DNA from 3 places in the Planococcus chinensis genome. Region 1 is predicted to be linked to each of the others. Evidence: riboswitches for the same ligand, from Rfam matches in the RefSeq annotation. Region 1 holds a riboswitch; each other region holds the start of a gene.
The links. A riboswitch is a leader RNA that binds a small molecule or an ion and turns the genes downstream of it on or off. The one in region 1 is predicted to bind S-adenosylmethionine.
Positions count from the first base shown of each region.

Region 2: it holds a riboswitch for S-adenosylmethionine, as region 1 does, so the genes downstream of both, ACFSDB_RS04435 (methionine biosynthesis PLP-dependent protein) here and ACFSDB_RS11820 (methionine ABC transporter ATP-binding protein) in region 1, are expected to answer to the same signal.
Region 3: it holds a riboswitch for S-adenosylmethionine, as region 1 does, so the genes downstream of both, ACFSDB_RS08145 (transporter substrate-binding domain-containing protein) here and ACFSDB_RS11820 (methionine ABC transporter ATP-binding protein) in region 1, are expected to answer to the same signal.

Region 1 covers NZ_JBHUFW010000009.1:10,647-15,879, forward strand. The annotation lists gene ACFSDB_RS11810 (MetQ/NlpA family ABC transporter substrate-binding protein) at 1-420, opposite strand, end outside; gene ACFSDB_RS11815 (methionine ABC transporter permease) at 468-1,118, opposite strand; gene ACFSDB_RS11820 (methionine ABC transporter ATP-binding protein) at 1,108-2,139, opposite strand; SAM riboswitch class I at 2,274-2,387, opposite strand; gene ACFSDB_RS11825 (glycerol-3-phosphate acyltransferase) at 2,467-3,108, opposite strand; SAM riboswitch class I at 3,243-3,361, shown strand; gene ACFSDB_RS11830 (O-acetylhomoserine aminocarboxypropyltransferase/cysteine synthase family protein) at 3,466-4,755, shown strand; gene metX (homoserine O-acetyltransferase MetX) at 4,768-5,233, shown strand, end outside.
Region 2 covers NZ_JBHUFW010000004.1:425,709-430,941, reverse strand. The annotation lists gene ACFSDB_RS04455 (STAS domain-containing protein) at 1-557, opposite strand, end outside; gene ACFSDB_RS04450 (cobalamin B12-binding domain-containing protein) at 535-1,188, opposite strand; gene ACFSDB_RS04445 (hypothetical protein) at 1,192-1,560, opposite strand; gene ACFSDB_RS04440 (antibiotic biosynthesis monooxygenase family protein) at 1,557-1,862, opposite strand; SAM riboswitch class I at 2,192-2,297, shown strand; gene ACFSDB_RS04435 (methionine biosynthesis PLP-dependent protein) at 2,374-3,495, shown strand; gene metC (cystathionine beta-lyase) at 3,492-4,667, shown strand; gene ystJ (NADP-dependent malic enzyme) at 4,856-5,233, opposite strand, start outside.
Region 3 covers NZ_JBHUFW010000005.1:101,174-106,406, forward strand. The annotation lists gene ACFSDB_RS08140 (oxidoreductase) at 62-994, shown strand; SAM riboswitch class I at 1,696-1,800, shown strand; gene ACFSDB_RS08145 (transporter substrate-binding domain-containing protein) at 1,935-2,780, shown strand; gene ACFSDB_RS08150 (amino acid ABC transporter permease) at 2,839-3,522, shown strand; gene ACFSDB_RS08155 (amino acid ABC transporter ATP-binding protein) at 3,538-4,287, shown strand; gene ACFSDB_RS08160 (hypothetical protein) at 4,534-5,043, opposite strand.

The sequences.
Region 1 (5,233 bases):
TGTCGCTTCGTTCGGCAGCGCGATTTGTGCACCGTCCGGAAGTTCTTCGATGGATTCGTATTTCTCGGAGTAGAGGCCCATTGGTGCAATGACCGTTGAGCCGATCGGAACGATGTCGATATTGTGCTCGGCGACAAACTCATCAAAATAGGAGATGGTCTGGAAAGCGTTCAAATCGAGTTCGCCTTCAGCAAGCGCGATATTCGGTGCTACATAATCCGAGAAAGTGACGATTTCAAGGTCGATGCCTTCTTTTTCGGCTTTGTCCGCGATGTAATCCCAGATTGTTGTATCCGAGCCGCTGATTCCAAGTGTGATTTTGCGGTTGCCGTCAGCGCCTTCGCTGTCGTCTCCGCCTCCGCAGGCGGCTAAGACCAAAGCCAGGATGGCCAGCAATAAAAGAGATGAAAGTTTTTTCATGATGTATTCCTCCAATAGATTAGTTTAATTGAATTTGCAGTACGGATTTATCTTCTGCGTACCCGCCGGGACAGCAAGTTGCCGCCCGACTGGACGCCTTGTACAAGGATGACCAGGATGGCTACGGTAATGACCATGACAAGCGTGTCAAACCGCTGATAGCCGTAAGTGATGGCCAAGTCGCCGAGTCCGCCGCCTCCGATGGCGCCTGCCATGGCAGAAGCGCCGATCAGCCCGACAATCGCGATCGTCAGGGCCAGAACCAGTGAGCTCAGCGCTTCAGGAATCAGAAAGCGGAAAATGATCTGGAACGGCGATGCCCCCATGGCTTGGGCCGCTTCGATAACACCATGGTCGACTTCAAGCAGCGAGTTTTCGATCAGCCGGGCGATATAAGGCCCGGCATAGAAGACGAGCGGCACGATGGCAGCGGCCGTCCCGATGGATGTGCCGACAATCAGCCGGGTGATCGGGATGATGGCGACCATCAAAATGATGAAAGGCACGGACCGGAAAATATTGATGATGATATTCAGTACTTTTGAAACCGGTTCGTTCGCCAATAAATGGCCTTTTCGGGTAACGACCAGCAGAATGCCGAGCGGGAAGCCGATGACCAGCGAGAACAGGAAGGATGCGCCCGTCATGTAGATGGTTTCCCAGAGGGCTTCCAAGATTTGTTCGTTATCAACTAGCATAATTCCGCACCTCCTCGACTTTGACATTGCTGCTGCGTATGGATGTTAAGGCCAGCTGGATTTCAGCGGCAGGGCCGGTAAATTCGACAATGAGATTGCCGTATGGTTCGCCCTGCAGTTCGGTGATATTGCCAAACAAAACATTCAGGTCCAGGTTAAAGTCCCTGGATATCCGCGACATTAGCGGCTGTCCAACAGAAGCGCCGGTGAACTGGATCCGGTAGATGGTGTGCTTGCGGTCCGGGTCCTGGATCTGCTTCAGCAGCGATTCCGGCAGTTCGTCATTCATGACGGAACGGACAAAGCGCTGGGTCGTCGTGTGCTGCGGATTGGTGAACACTTCGAACACCGTTCCCTGTTCGATGACTTTGCCTGCTTCAAGCACTGCCACTTTGTCGCAGATTTCACGGATGACGCCCATTTCATGAGTGATCAGCAGGATCGTGATGTTGTATTCGCGGTTGATGCGGCGCAGCAGTTCCAGGATGGATTGGGTGGTCTGCGGATCCAGCGCCGAAGTGGCTTCATCGCATAATAGAACTGATGGATTGGTGGCAAGCGCCCGGGCAATGCCGATGCGCTGTTTCTGGCCGCCGGAAAGCTGGTCGGGATATTTGTCTGCCTGATCGCCCAGGCCGACAAAATCCAGCAGGTCCTTCACCTGTTCCTTGATCTTGTTTTTCGGCGTTTTGGCGAGGATGAGCGGCATGGCGACATTGTGGAAAACGGTTTTGGAATTCAGCAAGTTGAAGTGCTGGAAGATCATTCCGATGTCTTTCCGCGTCTGGCGAATGTCTTTTGCGGACAAGGTGGAGATGTCTTTTCCGTCAATCAGCACGCGGCCGCTGCTTGGTCGCTCCAGCAGGTTGACTGTCCGGATCAGCGAGCTTTTGCCGGCGCCGCTGAAGCCGATGACGCCGTATATTTCACCAGTTTCAACAGTCAGGTCGATGCCGTTCAGCGCGTGGATCGACTGTTTGCCGGACTGGTAGGTTTTTGTTACCTCCTCGAATTGAATCATAGTGTAAGCCTCCTCAAGCTGTTCCAGTAATGCAAATCTTTTCGCAGAGGGCTTTTTATCCGAAAGTGAACGAAAAAAGCCCCCTTTTTTCTTATCCACAAGAAAAAAGAAGGCTTCGGCATGAAACCATCTCATTCTCATCTTCCAAACGCAAAAATGCGTTTGCAGGAGTTAGCACAGTTTTCGCATGATGCGAATCCGCTGCCGAAACGTCATAGGGCCTGTCCCTCGGTTTCTCTGGATAAGAAAGTGATGTACGTATTTGATTTGTAAGGACTACTTTATGGGGGATTGTTGAAAAAGTCAACCTTTTCTTTTAAAAAAATTTCAGGAAGATCCTTCAGCCTTTTTCCGGAATACGGAAGAAACCTTGTTTTCAGTGCCGTTTGCGATGCGGGAAATGTTTTCCGTGTGCTTGAATACAGCCATCGCGAACAGCGCAGCAGCAATGAACAAAGGAAGTCCGCCTTCAGCGGGCCACCAGGCAATGGCGAAGAACGTGGCATACAGGACCAAGACGCCCGCGACCAGGTAATTGGTGGCGAGTGCTGCTCCGACAAGAAGCAGCAGGCCGGCCAAGCCAAGCTTCCAGTCGAGCGCCAGCATGACGCCGATGACGGCCGCTGTTCCTTTTCCGCCGTTGAACCTCATATAGAAAGGGAAGTTGTGTCCGACGACGACGCCGGCACCGACGACGAACAGCAGGGCCCAGACGGTTTCTTCTGAAAGTGAAGAAGCATGCAGCGCCCAGCGGAACACCCACACGGCAGCTGCGCCTTTGAGAATATCCAGGAAAGCGACCAGCGCTCCGTATTTCCAGCCGAGCACGATGGCTGCATTTGAAGCGCCTGAATTTTTGACGCCTTCTTTTTTGATGTTGACGCCTGTCAACAGCTGCGCGACCAGTGAACCATGCATGCAGCCGACAATATAACCTATGATGAGAGCAATAACTATCCATGAAAACATCTTTTCCACTCCTTCTCTTATAGATTTAACGTTTGAAAGAAGCGCAGGTTTCAAAATTTTTAGAATTATCCGCTTGACAAATCCCACATCCATTTTATATACTTCAGGACATGATGGAAAACTAAATCTGAATACTCTTATCAAGAGAGGCGGAGGGAATAGGCCCTGTGATGCCCGGCAACCGACAAGCAGCTCAGCTTGGAAAGGTGCTAAATCCTACAGATCCGGAAAGACGGGATCTGGCAGATGAGAGGAGGCATACCCGTATGTGACGGCCCTCTTCTTAACCGAAGAGGGCTTTTTCTGTTCCCTCCTCAACCCGCGGTTTCCATCAAAAAAACCTTAGGAGGAATAGAAATGACAAATTTTAAACCAGAAACGCTTTTATTGCACGGCGGACAGCAGCCGGACCCAGTGACCGGAGCGAGAGGGGTCGCCATCCATAAAACGACTTCCTATGTGTTTAAGAATACGGAACATGCCCAGAACTTGTTCGGCTTGAAAGAAGCAGGAAATATCTATTCGCGCATCATGAACCCTACGGTGGATGTATTTGAACAGCGTGTGGCTCTTCTTGAAGGCGGGTCGGCAGCTGTCGCCCTGTCTTCCGGCATGGCGGCCATCGCATTCTCCATATTGAACTTGGCGGAAGCCGGCGACGAAATCGTGGCAGACAGCAATTTGTACGGAGGCACAGTCAGCTTGTTCGCCAATACCTTGCCGAGATACGGCATCACGGTGAAATTCGTCGACGGCACGGATCCGGAAAACTTCCGGGGCGCCATCACAGACAAGACAAAAGCGATTTTCGGGGAGATCATCGGCAATCCTAGCCTGAACGTCTTTGATGTTGAAAAAGTGGCGGAGATTGCCCATGAAAACGGCTTGCCATTATTGATCGACAATACATTCGCTTCGCCATACGGCAGCAACCCGATCGAGTTCGGGGCGGACGTCGTTATTCATTCGGCAACGAAATGGATTGGCGGGCACGGGACGACCATCGGCGGCGTGGTCGTCGACAGCGGTAAATTCGACTACGACAATCCGCGATTCCCCAACTACACGGAACCGGATGAAAGCTATCACGGCATCCGCTATGGAATCGATGCGGCAGGAGCGGCATTTGCGACCAAACTCCGCGTCCAGCTGCTGCGTGATTTCGGACCATCGCTCAGCGCGGAAAGTGCACATGCCTTTTTGCAGGGGCTCGAGACGCTGCATCTGCGGATTCCGCGCCACAACAGCAATGCCCGCATCATCGCCCAATACCTGAAGGATCATCCGCAAGTGGAGTGGGTCAACTATATCGGCTTTGAAGATCACCCGTCGCACCAATTGGCCCAAAAATATTTGAAGGACGGCTATGGTTCGATTGTCAATTTCGGCGTGAAGGGTGGCCGTGAAGCAGGCCGGAAAGTGATTGACAGTGTCGCTTTATGGTCCCACGTGGCGAATGTCGGTGATGCGAAATCGCTGATTATCCACCCGGCTTCGACGACCCACCAGCAATTGACGGCTCAAGAACTGGAAGCTTCAGGGGTGACGGAAGAATTGATCCGCTTGTCGATCGGCCTGGAGAATCCGGAAGACCTGATCGCCGACCTCGAACAGGCCATCAAAGCGGCTGTACTGGAAAACGCATAGGAGGTGAAAGAGATGGCTTACGTATCCATCGGTACGCTGGCGCTGGAGTCGGCGGAAATCTTGGAAGGTGTCGAACTCGCATATGAACGCTGCGGCAAGGAAGGAGCTCCGGTCGTTCTCCTGTGCCACGCTTTGACAGGCGACCAGTTCTCGATCGGCACTCCGGATAATCCGGGGTGGTGGGCAGGATTGGCCGGGCCGGGCAAAGCCGTGGATACGGAGAAATTTCAAGTCATCACCTTCAATGTGCTCGGAGGATGCAACGGATCGACCGGTCCATTGTCCGTCAACCCGAAAACAGGCGAGCCCTACCGCGCGGATTTCCCGGAAATCACCATCCGCGACATGGTCCGGGCAGAGCATGCGGCTTTGCAGAAGCTGGGCATCGACCGGCTCGCGGCTGTCATCGGCGGTTCGCTCGGAGGCATGAAAGCGCTGGAATGGGGGAGGCTATACCCCCGTTTCGTCTCAGCGGTGT
Region 2 (5,233 bases), on a different contig from region 1:
ATGATGGCCGTTTCGACATGCGAGTCGTGGATGTTTTTCAGGACATTGTCGCCGACCGCTTCCACTTTCACTGCCGTCAAGTCGCCAAAGAGCGGGATGAGCATCTGGTCGAGGTCCAGGCGGATGCTCGGGGCGGAAAGCATGCGGACCCGCTGGAGCAACTGCATGGAAAGTTCCTTTTCCTGAAACAGATCATAATCGGTTTCGCGCAGCCGCTCCTGCAGGCGCCTCAATTGCTGCGATATGCGCTCGATATTATCTTCTTTAGGGACAACAACAACCGCCCAGCTTGCATCGCTTTGCCATTTGCCGTAAAGATCAGCCAATAGCAGGCCGCCGCTTGCCGAAACTGCATTCATTTCAAAACGCACTGAACCGTTTTCCGGCTTCAGCAATTTCTCGACCTTCTTCAAGCTTCCTTCATCGATCAGGTCCTTGAACAAAGCCGCCGGCCCGAAAAGCTTTTCGGCTTCCTGCGAGGAAACCAACACCTTCAATTCCTTTGTTAATTTGAAAGCCGGGAGCGGCAAGCCTTCAAACTGATATTCCGTATCCATCTTGCGGTTCCTCTCCCATCGTCAGCCATCGCTCTAATTGTTCAAGATCTTCCAGGACGATCGCACCTTCATTGCGGAGTGCCTCCGGATTCGCTTTTGAAACTGCCCGACCTCCCAAAAAGACAATCGGTTTCGGGTCCAGGTCCAGAAATTCATTGATATAGGTCTTGATCACCGGCAACCGGTAGACAAGCGCCGCTGATAGGGCTATAGCGTCGGGCTTCCAGCGTTTGGCAGCGTCCAAAGCATGGTCGAGCGGCAAATTCGGGCCCAGGTACTTCACGGACCAGCCGTTCTCGCGGAATCGGCTCGATACCATTTTCAAACCAATATAATGGTCTTCGCCTTCCGGCCCCAGGACCATCACTTTCCGCTCAGTGCCATCCCCCTGCTGTTTCCGGTTTTCGACGGCGGATACGACAAAATCACAAACGGCAGTTGCCAAATGTTCATCGGCTACCCCGATTTCATTGTTTTCCCATAATTCTCCGACATGGTACATTGCCGGTGTCAGCAATCGCGCAAACAGTTCGTGCTGCGTATGTTCCTCCAGAAATCTGCGGACTTGCACGAGGGCTTCCGCATCATTTCCTGCCAAGAACAATTCCGCCAATTGTTTCGGTTGAATCATTCTTCAACCTCCTTCAAGTCTTCTTTCCGACAACATTTTATTCGCTTGCTTCAGGCATGAAAGCATGAATTCCCCTTCGGCCTTTTCTGCCTTTCCGGGCAGTATATCCATCAGACGTTCAAAATTATCGATGATCAATCCGGTCTCGACATTGCGGCTGTTCAGCACGCCTTCAAGCCAAGCGCTGTAATCGAGAAAGATTTTAGGGTCTTGCAGGTCATACGCCGTCTCCAAATGGTCAAGGTGATGCCGGTTGTCTTCCTCCGTACGATGGAATCCGCGTTCCCCGAACCGGTCCCATAATGAGGGATAAGCTTCATAGATGCTATTTGCCGTCGCCGAAGCAATGCGGTCTTTGGTTTCTGTGTTCATTCAGCCACCACCTCGTATTGGCGCACTTTCGGCACGATGCCTGCAAGCTGCTGATCCGGATAATGCTTTTCAAGTTCATGGATCTCCTTAAACTCATTGCTCTTGACCCACTTCATATAGGCTTCTTTTGAATGCCATTCCAGGTGCACCGTCAGCTCATTTGGCTTTTTGGTATTCTGGATCAACCGGAACGAATGGAAGCCTTCCGCTTTGTCGACCCGCCGCGAGCGGTTTTTATAAATGGCGATCAAATCGTCCGTTTTTTCTTCCGGCACCGTTACAGTGGAAGTTACAATATACATCAAAAAGCCCCTTTTCGCTAAATTCTAGTGTCTATTATAACCTTTCGATTTTCGAATTAAAAGTGTTGTCCTTTGCACCGGATGATTTCAATATCATACGAACACAGAATGAGCGCTTTTCCTTTTTGGCGCCGCAGCTCTTATCTGGAAAATCCGCCGGCAAAGACACCGGTTTATTCTATACCCGCTTGCTCCTATACGGAATCCTCCTGCATTCGGCGAACGCCTTTATTGAGTGAATTTTAATAAAAATTCGGTTTTCCTCTTGTCTTTTCCATCCAATTGCATTAAAGTAATCTGTATTATATAAATTCAACTGCATATTTTATTTCTTATCTAGAGAGACGGAGGGATTTGGCCCTGTGAAGTCTCAGCAACCAGCCTGCAAATGGCCACGGTGCTAATTCCAATAGGCGCATGCCTAGAAGATGAGAAGAACGTGTTCCTCGGCAGGGGCTTTCTTCTTTTTCTGAAGAAAGCCCCTGTTTTTTATTTTGAAAGGATGAGCGAAATGGCAAAGAGAAGTTTAGAAACCCGATTGGTACAATTAGGCACCCGCAGCGATGAAAAAACCGGCGCAGTCAGCGCTCCGATTTACTTATCAACGGCATACGAGCATGAAGGCCTCGGAAAATCCACCGGCTATGACTATACCCGCACGAAAAACCCGACGCGTACGGTTCTCGAAGAAGGCATTGCGGCGCTGGAAGGCGCAGATGCCGGGTTTGCCTGCAGTTCCGGCATGGCTGCCATCCAATTGGTGCTGTCCCAGTTCCGCCCGGGCGACGAACTCGTGGTGCCTGAAGATATTTATGGCGGCACTTACCGCCTGTTGAACCATTATTCCGATGTCTTCGGCATCCATACCCACTATTCAGATTTCAGCGATGTTGAAAAGACCGAAGCATTGATCAATGAAAACACCCGTGCGTTCTTCATCGAAACGCCGACCAATCCCTTGATGCAGGAAATCGACTTGGAACACTATGCTGCTTTGGCCAAAAAACACAACTTGCTTTTAATTGCCGACAACACTTTCTTGACGCCTTATCTCCAACAGCCGATTTCACTCGGCGCCGACATTGTCGTGCATAGCGCCACCAAATATATCGGCGGCCATAACGATGTACTCGCCGGACTGGTGGCCGCGAAAGGCGATGCCCTATGTGAGCGCTTGGCTATCCTGCACAATTCGGCCGGCGCAGTGCTGTCGCCGTTTGATTCTTGGCTATTGATTCGCGGGTTGAAGACATTGCCGCTCCGCATGAAACAACACGAAAAGAACGCCAAAGAAATGGCGGAATTCCTACAATCCCATCCGGCCGTATCGGACGTCCTGTACCCCGGGAAAGGCGGCATGCTTTCGTTCCGGCTGAACCAAGCGGAATGGGTCGCCCCGTTCCTCGAAAGCCTGGAATTGATCACATTCGCCGAAAGCCTGGGCGGCGTTGAGAGTTTCATCACCTACCCGGCTACCCAGACCCACGCTGAAATTCCTTATGAAGAGCGGACAAGCCGCGGCATCTGCGACCGGCTGCTGCGGTTCTCAGTGGGCATTGAAGAAGCGGAAGATCTGGCGGCAGACCTCGCCGAAGCATTGAAAATATTCGACAAGGAGGGCGTACGCCTATGAAGACAAACCGGTTGGAAACCCAATTGATCCACGCTGCTGGCACTGATGAGAAGACAGGCGCGGTGAATGTCCCGATCTACTTATCGTCGACATACCACCAAGCGGATTTCGAAGAATTCGGTCCGTTCGATTATAGCCGCTCCGGCAATCCGACACGGCAAAAACTTGAAGAAACCATTGCCAAACTGGAAAACGGCACACGCGGTTTTGCTTTCGCTTCCGGCATGGCCGCTATCTCTTCGGCTTTCATGCTGCTGTCTGCCGGGGACCACGTCCTCGTTTCAGAAGACGTGTACGGCGGAACTTTCCGCTTTGTTACCGAAGTGCTGCCGCGGTTCGGAATCAGCTATTCGTTTGTCGACATGACCGACTTGAGTGAAATGGCCGCTGCTTTCCAGGAAAACAGCAAAGTGGTCTATATCGAAACCCCTTCGAATCCGGTGATGAAAATCACCGATATCGAAATTGCGGCTAAACTGGCCAAAGCGAATGATTGCCTGACATTCGTCGACAACACGTTCATGACGCCGCTTTATCAGAACCCGCTCGACCTCGGCGCAGACCTTGTGCTCCACAGTGCAACAAAATTCCTGTCCGGACACAGCGATATCATAGCCGGGCTCGCCGTCACCAAAGATCCGGAACTAAGCAGCCGCCTCGGATTTATCCAGAATACGTTCGGTTCGGTGCTGGGCGCACAGGATTCCTATTCATTGATCCAGGGCATCAAAACCTTGGGCTCAAGGCTGAAACAGTCATCGGCTTCCGCCCGCATCATCGCCGATTATCTGCATACCCATCCGGCAATCGAGGAAGTTTATTACCCCGGCTTCCGTTTCCACCCTGGGAATCCGATCCACGAACGCCAGGCAACCGGCGCCGGTGCTGTGCTTTCCTTCCGCCTTGCAGACAAAGCCGCGGCCAAAACCTTTGTAGAGAGCCTGCAGATCCCGATTTTCGCCGTCAGCCTCGGTGCTGTTGAAACGATACTTTCGTATCCTGCGACGATGTCCCACGCTTCCATGCCGAAAGAAGAGCGCGAAAAACGCGGCATCACGGACGGCGTTCTGCGCCTATCTGTCGGGCTTGAACACGCGGACGATCTGCTTGAAGACCTGGAGCAGGCATTGCAGAAAGTACGCCGTACCCACCCTGCCGAATTGGTGAAATAAACCTCCGAAAGCCGGATTCCTATCCTTTGCACCCGGCTTTCATTTTTTTTGGTTTATCGGCGATTTTTATAGTTTATCGGCGATTCTGTGGTTTTATCTGCGATTCTGGGGATTTATCGGCGATTCCCATTTTTACACAAAGAAAGCCGTCCAATGCGCTAACACGGACGGCTTTCTTCTATTATATATTAGCCTCGTCTGCCGGCCGCTCCAATCGGCACGGAAGATTCGGCCGTTTCTGTCGTCACCGCCGGATGGCGCGCCACTTCTGTTTCAATCGCCGCTTTTGCCACCGCAGCCGCAACAGCCGGTGCGACCCGTTGGTCAAACGGTGCCGGAATGACGTAATCGTCATGAAGTTCGCCCACTTCAATCAGGCCCGCAATCGCTTCGACGGCCGCGATTTTCATGGCGTCATTGATCTCGGATGCCCGTACGTCAAGCGCCCCGCGGAAGATTCCCGGAAAAGCCAGTACATTGTTTACCTGGTTGGGGAAATCCGAACGCCCGGTTCCGACAATCCGTGCTCCTGCATTTTTCGCCAGATGCGGCAGGATTTCCGGATT
Region 3 (5,233 bases), on a different contig from region 1:
ATCCGATTTTATTCGATAACCTGGTTTTTGCCGCTGCATGTTATAATGCTTTCTGAATCCAATGCAGGAAATTTCAGAATCGGGAGTTGATCGTGTGGAACAACAAGACCTGGCCGGAAAAACGGCCATTATCACAGGCGCCAATAGTGGCATCGGGCTGGAAGCGGCAAAAGTGCTGGCAGGGCGCGGCGCGCGGATTATCATGGCGGTGCGCAGCCAGGAAAAAGGCGAAGGGGCGCGAAGTGAGATTCTCCGGCTTCATTCACGGTCGCTCGTTGAAGTGATGCAACTGGATGTGGCAGACCTTGAAAGTGTCCGGTTCTTTTCGGAACACTTCCGGAGCCGTTTTGATTCGCTTGATTTGCTGATCAACAATGCCGGTGTCATGATGCCGCCTTACACGAAAACGAAAGATGGGTTCGAGCTGCAGTTCGGCGGCAACCACCTCGGCCATTTCGCGCTGGCGGGCCTTCTTCTCCCGCTGCTCGAGGGAACGCCGGGATCGCGCATCGTCACCATCGGCAGCCTGGCTCATAACCGCGGGGCCATCGACTTCGGCAATCTTGATGGCTCGAAAGGCTATAAAGCGAAGAAGTTCTACAATCAAAGCAAGCTCGCCAATATGCTGTTTGCGATGGAGCTCGACAAGCGTCTGAAAGCGAACGGCTATCAGACGATCAGCGTCGCCTGCCACCCCGGCGTTTCTGCGACGAACATCTTCAAGTTCGGCAAGCGGGACGCACCGGCATTTTTGAAAAGCTATGCCAACCGCTTCCTGCAGCCGCCGGAAATGGGCGCGCTCGCGACTGTCTATGCGGCGACCATGCCGCACCTGACCGGCGGTGAATATATCGGCCCGGACGGCAAAGGCAACCGCAAAGGATTCCCTGCGCTCGAGCTGCCACACCCTTCAGCGCTTGACCGGGCAGCGGCGGAAAAGCTGTGGTCCGTGTCGGAAAAACTGACCGGCATCGTGTTCCCTTTCGACAAATAAAAGAAGCGGGAGAAGAAAGCAGGGCTTTTCTTCTCCCGCTTTTTTGGGTTTCAATATTGTCGAATTTTGTTGAACGAGCTTAACTGGCCGCTGAACGAGCGCAATTTTTTTTGAGCGAGCGTAACGCCTTCGCGAAAGAGCGTAAGCGGCCCACGAACGAGCGTAAATTTCTCTAAGCGAGCATAAACGACGAATGCCAAAAGAAAGTGCGCTTTTCGCGGCGCGAAAAGCATGAAACCAAGGGTTTGGGTTCTGGATTTGGTGTCGAATTTTGTTGAACGCAAATAACCGGCCCGCGAACGCAAATAAAACTTTTTAAGCGCAAATAAATCTTCTTGAAAGCAAATAAAATTTTTCAAACGCAAATAAAATTGCCTGAAAGCAAATATCGCGAAGGCCTATTCTTTAAGGCGCGTTTCTGCGCAAAAAAAATTACGTTTACACTCCGAATTCGGCCAGTCTTCTGCCGCATCCATCTTCTGCCAAGGATGCCCTGGCCTGACTTCTCACCACGCTTTACGAGTCATTTCCGAGCATCTTTAACCCCTTTGGCGCATGCCGTTCGATCAGCGAACTCCTCCATTTATTTGTAAGGGCTTTCATTTTAAAATTAAAATATTTCCAAAAAAATCGCTTGAAAATTCTGTTGACGCCTCCTCTAAACGGTGGTAATCTTACCGTTATAGCTGAATAGTGATTCGTTCTTATCATGAGAGGTGGAGGGATTGGCCCTGCGAAACCTCGGCAGCGGACTCGGAAACGAGTACTGTGCCAAATCCAACAAGCAGAAGCTTGAGAGATAAGAAGAGCAGGACATTTTTGTATTTCAAATGCCAACCTCTTCTTATGGAAGAGGTTTTTTGTTTGCCCAAAACTCATGAGAAGCTGCAATTCTGTAAAGCTAAAACCTAGTAAACTGATATGAAAGGATGGTTAAAAAATGAAAATTAAACACAGCACTTTATTCGTTTTATTGATTGCAGCAATCGGTTTTTTGCTGGCAGCTTGCGGCAGTGAGGAATCGAGCAGTTCGGCTGTCGCTTCTGAAGACAAAGCCCAAAATTCTTGGGAGCGGATCGAGGAAGCCGGCAAAATCGTTGTCGGAACCGAAGGGCTTTATTACCCGATTACATACCATGACGAAACGACAAAAGAACTGACAGGGTATGACGTGGAAGTCGCCCGCGCGTTAGGCGAGAAACTGGGCGTCGAAGTCGAGTTCAAGGAAATGGAGTTTGATGGCTTGCTTCCGGCTCTGCGGAATGGGCAGATCGACATTGCGGCCAATGATTTTGCCGTTACCGATGAACGCAAAGAAAAATTTGATTTCACCGTGCCGATCAAGCATTCTTACGGCTCTGCGATTGTCCGGGAAAGCGATAACTCCGGCATAGAATCTGTGGAAGATTTGAAAGGCAAGAAAGTTGGCGGTTCGGCGACCAGCAATTACGCGAAGTACGCACGCGAGCAAGGCGCGGAAGTGATCGTCTATACCGGTTCTGACACGGTCCTCCCCGAAATCGTCAACGGCCGCGTGGACGCGACGCTGAACGATTACCTCGTATTGAAGCGATCGCTCGAACAATACGACAAGCCCGGCCTGAAACTTGCGGAAGACGTGAAGTTCTCATTCAGCAGCAGCGCGATCGTCCTGCCGAAAGACAGCCCGGAACTGAAGGAAAAAATTGATGCTGCACTGGAAGAACTGCTCGCTGATGGAACGCTCAAGGACTTGTCCATCAAATTCCTCGGCGACGATGTTACCCAACCCCTGGAAAAAGAATAAACCCTTCGGGAGCCTCCGGGTTCCCTATCCATACATAATTACGTAAAGGAGTCTTCAGATGGCCGACTTTAAATGGGAGTATCTTTTTAATATCGAAATTGCGCTGGACTCCCTCCCCTACATTTTATTGGGAGCGCGGGACACCGTACTAATTGCATTGATCAGCATGTTTTTCGCACTGGTCTTCGGCTTGTTCGTCGCCCTTGCCCGCATGAATAAATTCAAATTGCTTTCATTCACCGCCCGCTTGTTCATCTCGTTCATGCGCGGCACCCCGCTGCTGGTGATTTTATTCATCCTATACTTCGGGCTGCCGATGGTCGGCATCGAGATGAAGCCGCTGACCGCCGCCATCATCGGCATCAGTGTCCATTTCTCCGCCTACACGGCGGAAATCATCCGCTCTGCCATCTCGTCGGTCGCCAAAGGCCAATGGGAAGCAGCCGAAACCTTGCGCTTGAGCTACTGGCAGACGATGCGCCGGATCATCCTGCCGCAAGCGACGCGCATTGCGCTGCCGCCGCTGTCGAGCGTCTTCATGGACATCATCAAAGGGACGTCGCTGGCAATGGTCATCACGGTGTCGGAACTGTTCTACCGCGCCAAAGTCATCGTCGGTCAGACCTATGAAAGCTTGACGCTGTATATTTTGGTCGCCCTGATCTACTGGGGGCTGTGCACAGTCGTCACCTTGCTGCAAGACTACCTGGAGAAAAAGGCGAACCGCTATGTCACAACCTGATTGGAGGGAAAATGCATGATCAAAGTGGAAAACTTGAGCAAGAAGTTCAATGACAACGAAGTGCTGAAATCGATTTCGCTCCAGATCCAAAGAGGCGAAGTCGTCAGTATCATCGGCCCTTCCGGCTCCGGGAAAACGACGCTGCTGCGGTGCTTGAACCTGCTCGAAACCCCTTCTGCGGGTTCGCTGCAAATCAACCAGGTACATGTCGCGTTCACCGGGAAAGCGCCGAGCAAAAAACAGAAAACCGACATCCGGCAGTATTCCGGCATGGTCTTCCAGCATTTCCACCTGTTCCCGCATAAGACAGTCATTGAGAACATCATCGAAGCACCGCTCATCGCACAGAAACGGGACAAACGGGAAGTCATTGCGGAAGCCGAAGCGCTGCTGGCAAAAGTCGGACTGCTCGCCCATAAGGACCAGTATCCCGAGCAATTGTCAGGCGGCCAGAAACAGCGCGCCGCCATCGCGCGGATTCTCGCGCTGAAGCCGGACCTCCTGCTGTTCGACGAACCGACCTCCGCGCTCGATCCGGAACTTGTCGGCGAAGTGCTGACGGTCATCCAGGAACTCGCGCGGGAAGGCCAGACGATGGTCATCGTCACCCACGAAATGGACTTTGCCCGCGACGTGTCGGACCGCGTCATCTTTATCGACGGCGGCCATATCGTCGAACAAGGAAAACCAGAAGACATCTTCACCCGACCGACCGAAGTACGCACGCAGCAATTCCTGCAAAAAGTGCTCCGCCGCGGTGCATGAACGACTAGGACTGTCCAAAAAGGCTGCTGTCCATTGCGGCGGACGCTTTCCGCGGGCTTGCGCCGAACTAACTCGGACTGGCGTCCGAGTGGATTTCGGCACTTCGCTGTCCCGCTGGAGTCGCCGCCTCCATTCCCATCAGCTGTCAAAGAATAAGGAAAAGGCCAGAGGAGAAAAGCGTTGCTTTTTCTCCTCTGGCCTTTTCGTTTTAGGCTTTTTAGACCTTTTTTATCGCTTATGTATGCCTTAGCTTTTAAATTCGTGTTTCCACGGTCCGTCGATCATGGCTTCTGTTATCCGGACAAGGGACCAACTCAGTACAGGAATCCCGATGATATATTTATAAGCCCTTACGGTGGCCGGATCTTTTAGGAAGCCAGAATCAGCCAGTAAACTAATGGCCTGAACAAGCGTAAGGGCCATAAAAAACAGAATTCCTACAATTAATATTGCATTCGACAGAAATTTTAACGGCTCGATATCTTTTGTAAGGAACGCATACAAAACAAAACTCATAAAATAAGAAACGGCAATCCACTCTGCCTGCATAACAGCTGACAACAAAAAAGCGGCTGCTGCCCATATCACTATATGGGTCTCGGCGTCTTGTTCTTCCGGGCGCCTCCCTCTTCTGCGCGACCGGCTTCTTTTGATTTTTTTAAATCTGGGGATTCTTGTCCGTGCGGAGCTCTTCTTCTTTTTTGAATCTCCCAACATGCCACCATCATATCCGCCGCTTCCCCACTCTTCACTCATTCTCTATTCCTCCGTTTATTCGATTGAAGCATGTTCTGTACCCGTTCCGAACTGCTGATGCGGGTTCTAATCTTCTGCTTCAATTATACCATGAGCAAAAATGCCGAAGAATCCAAAAAGCCTTCCCGTTTGTCCCCCACGCTCCCTAATGATAGGTTTAAAGGAACCTTATACAGAAATTAGGAGCTGA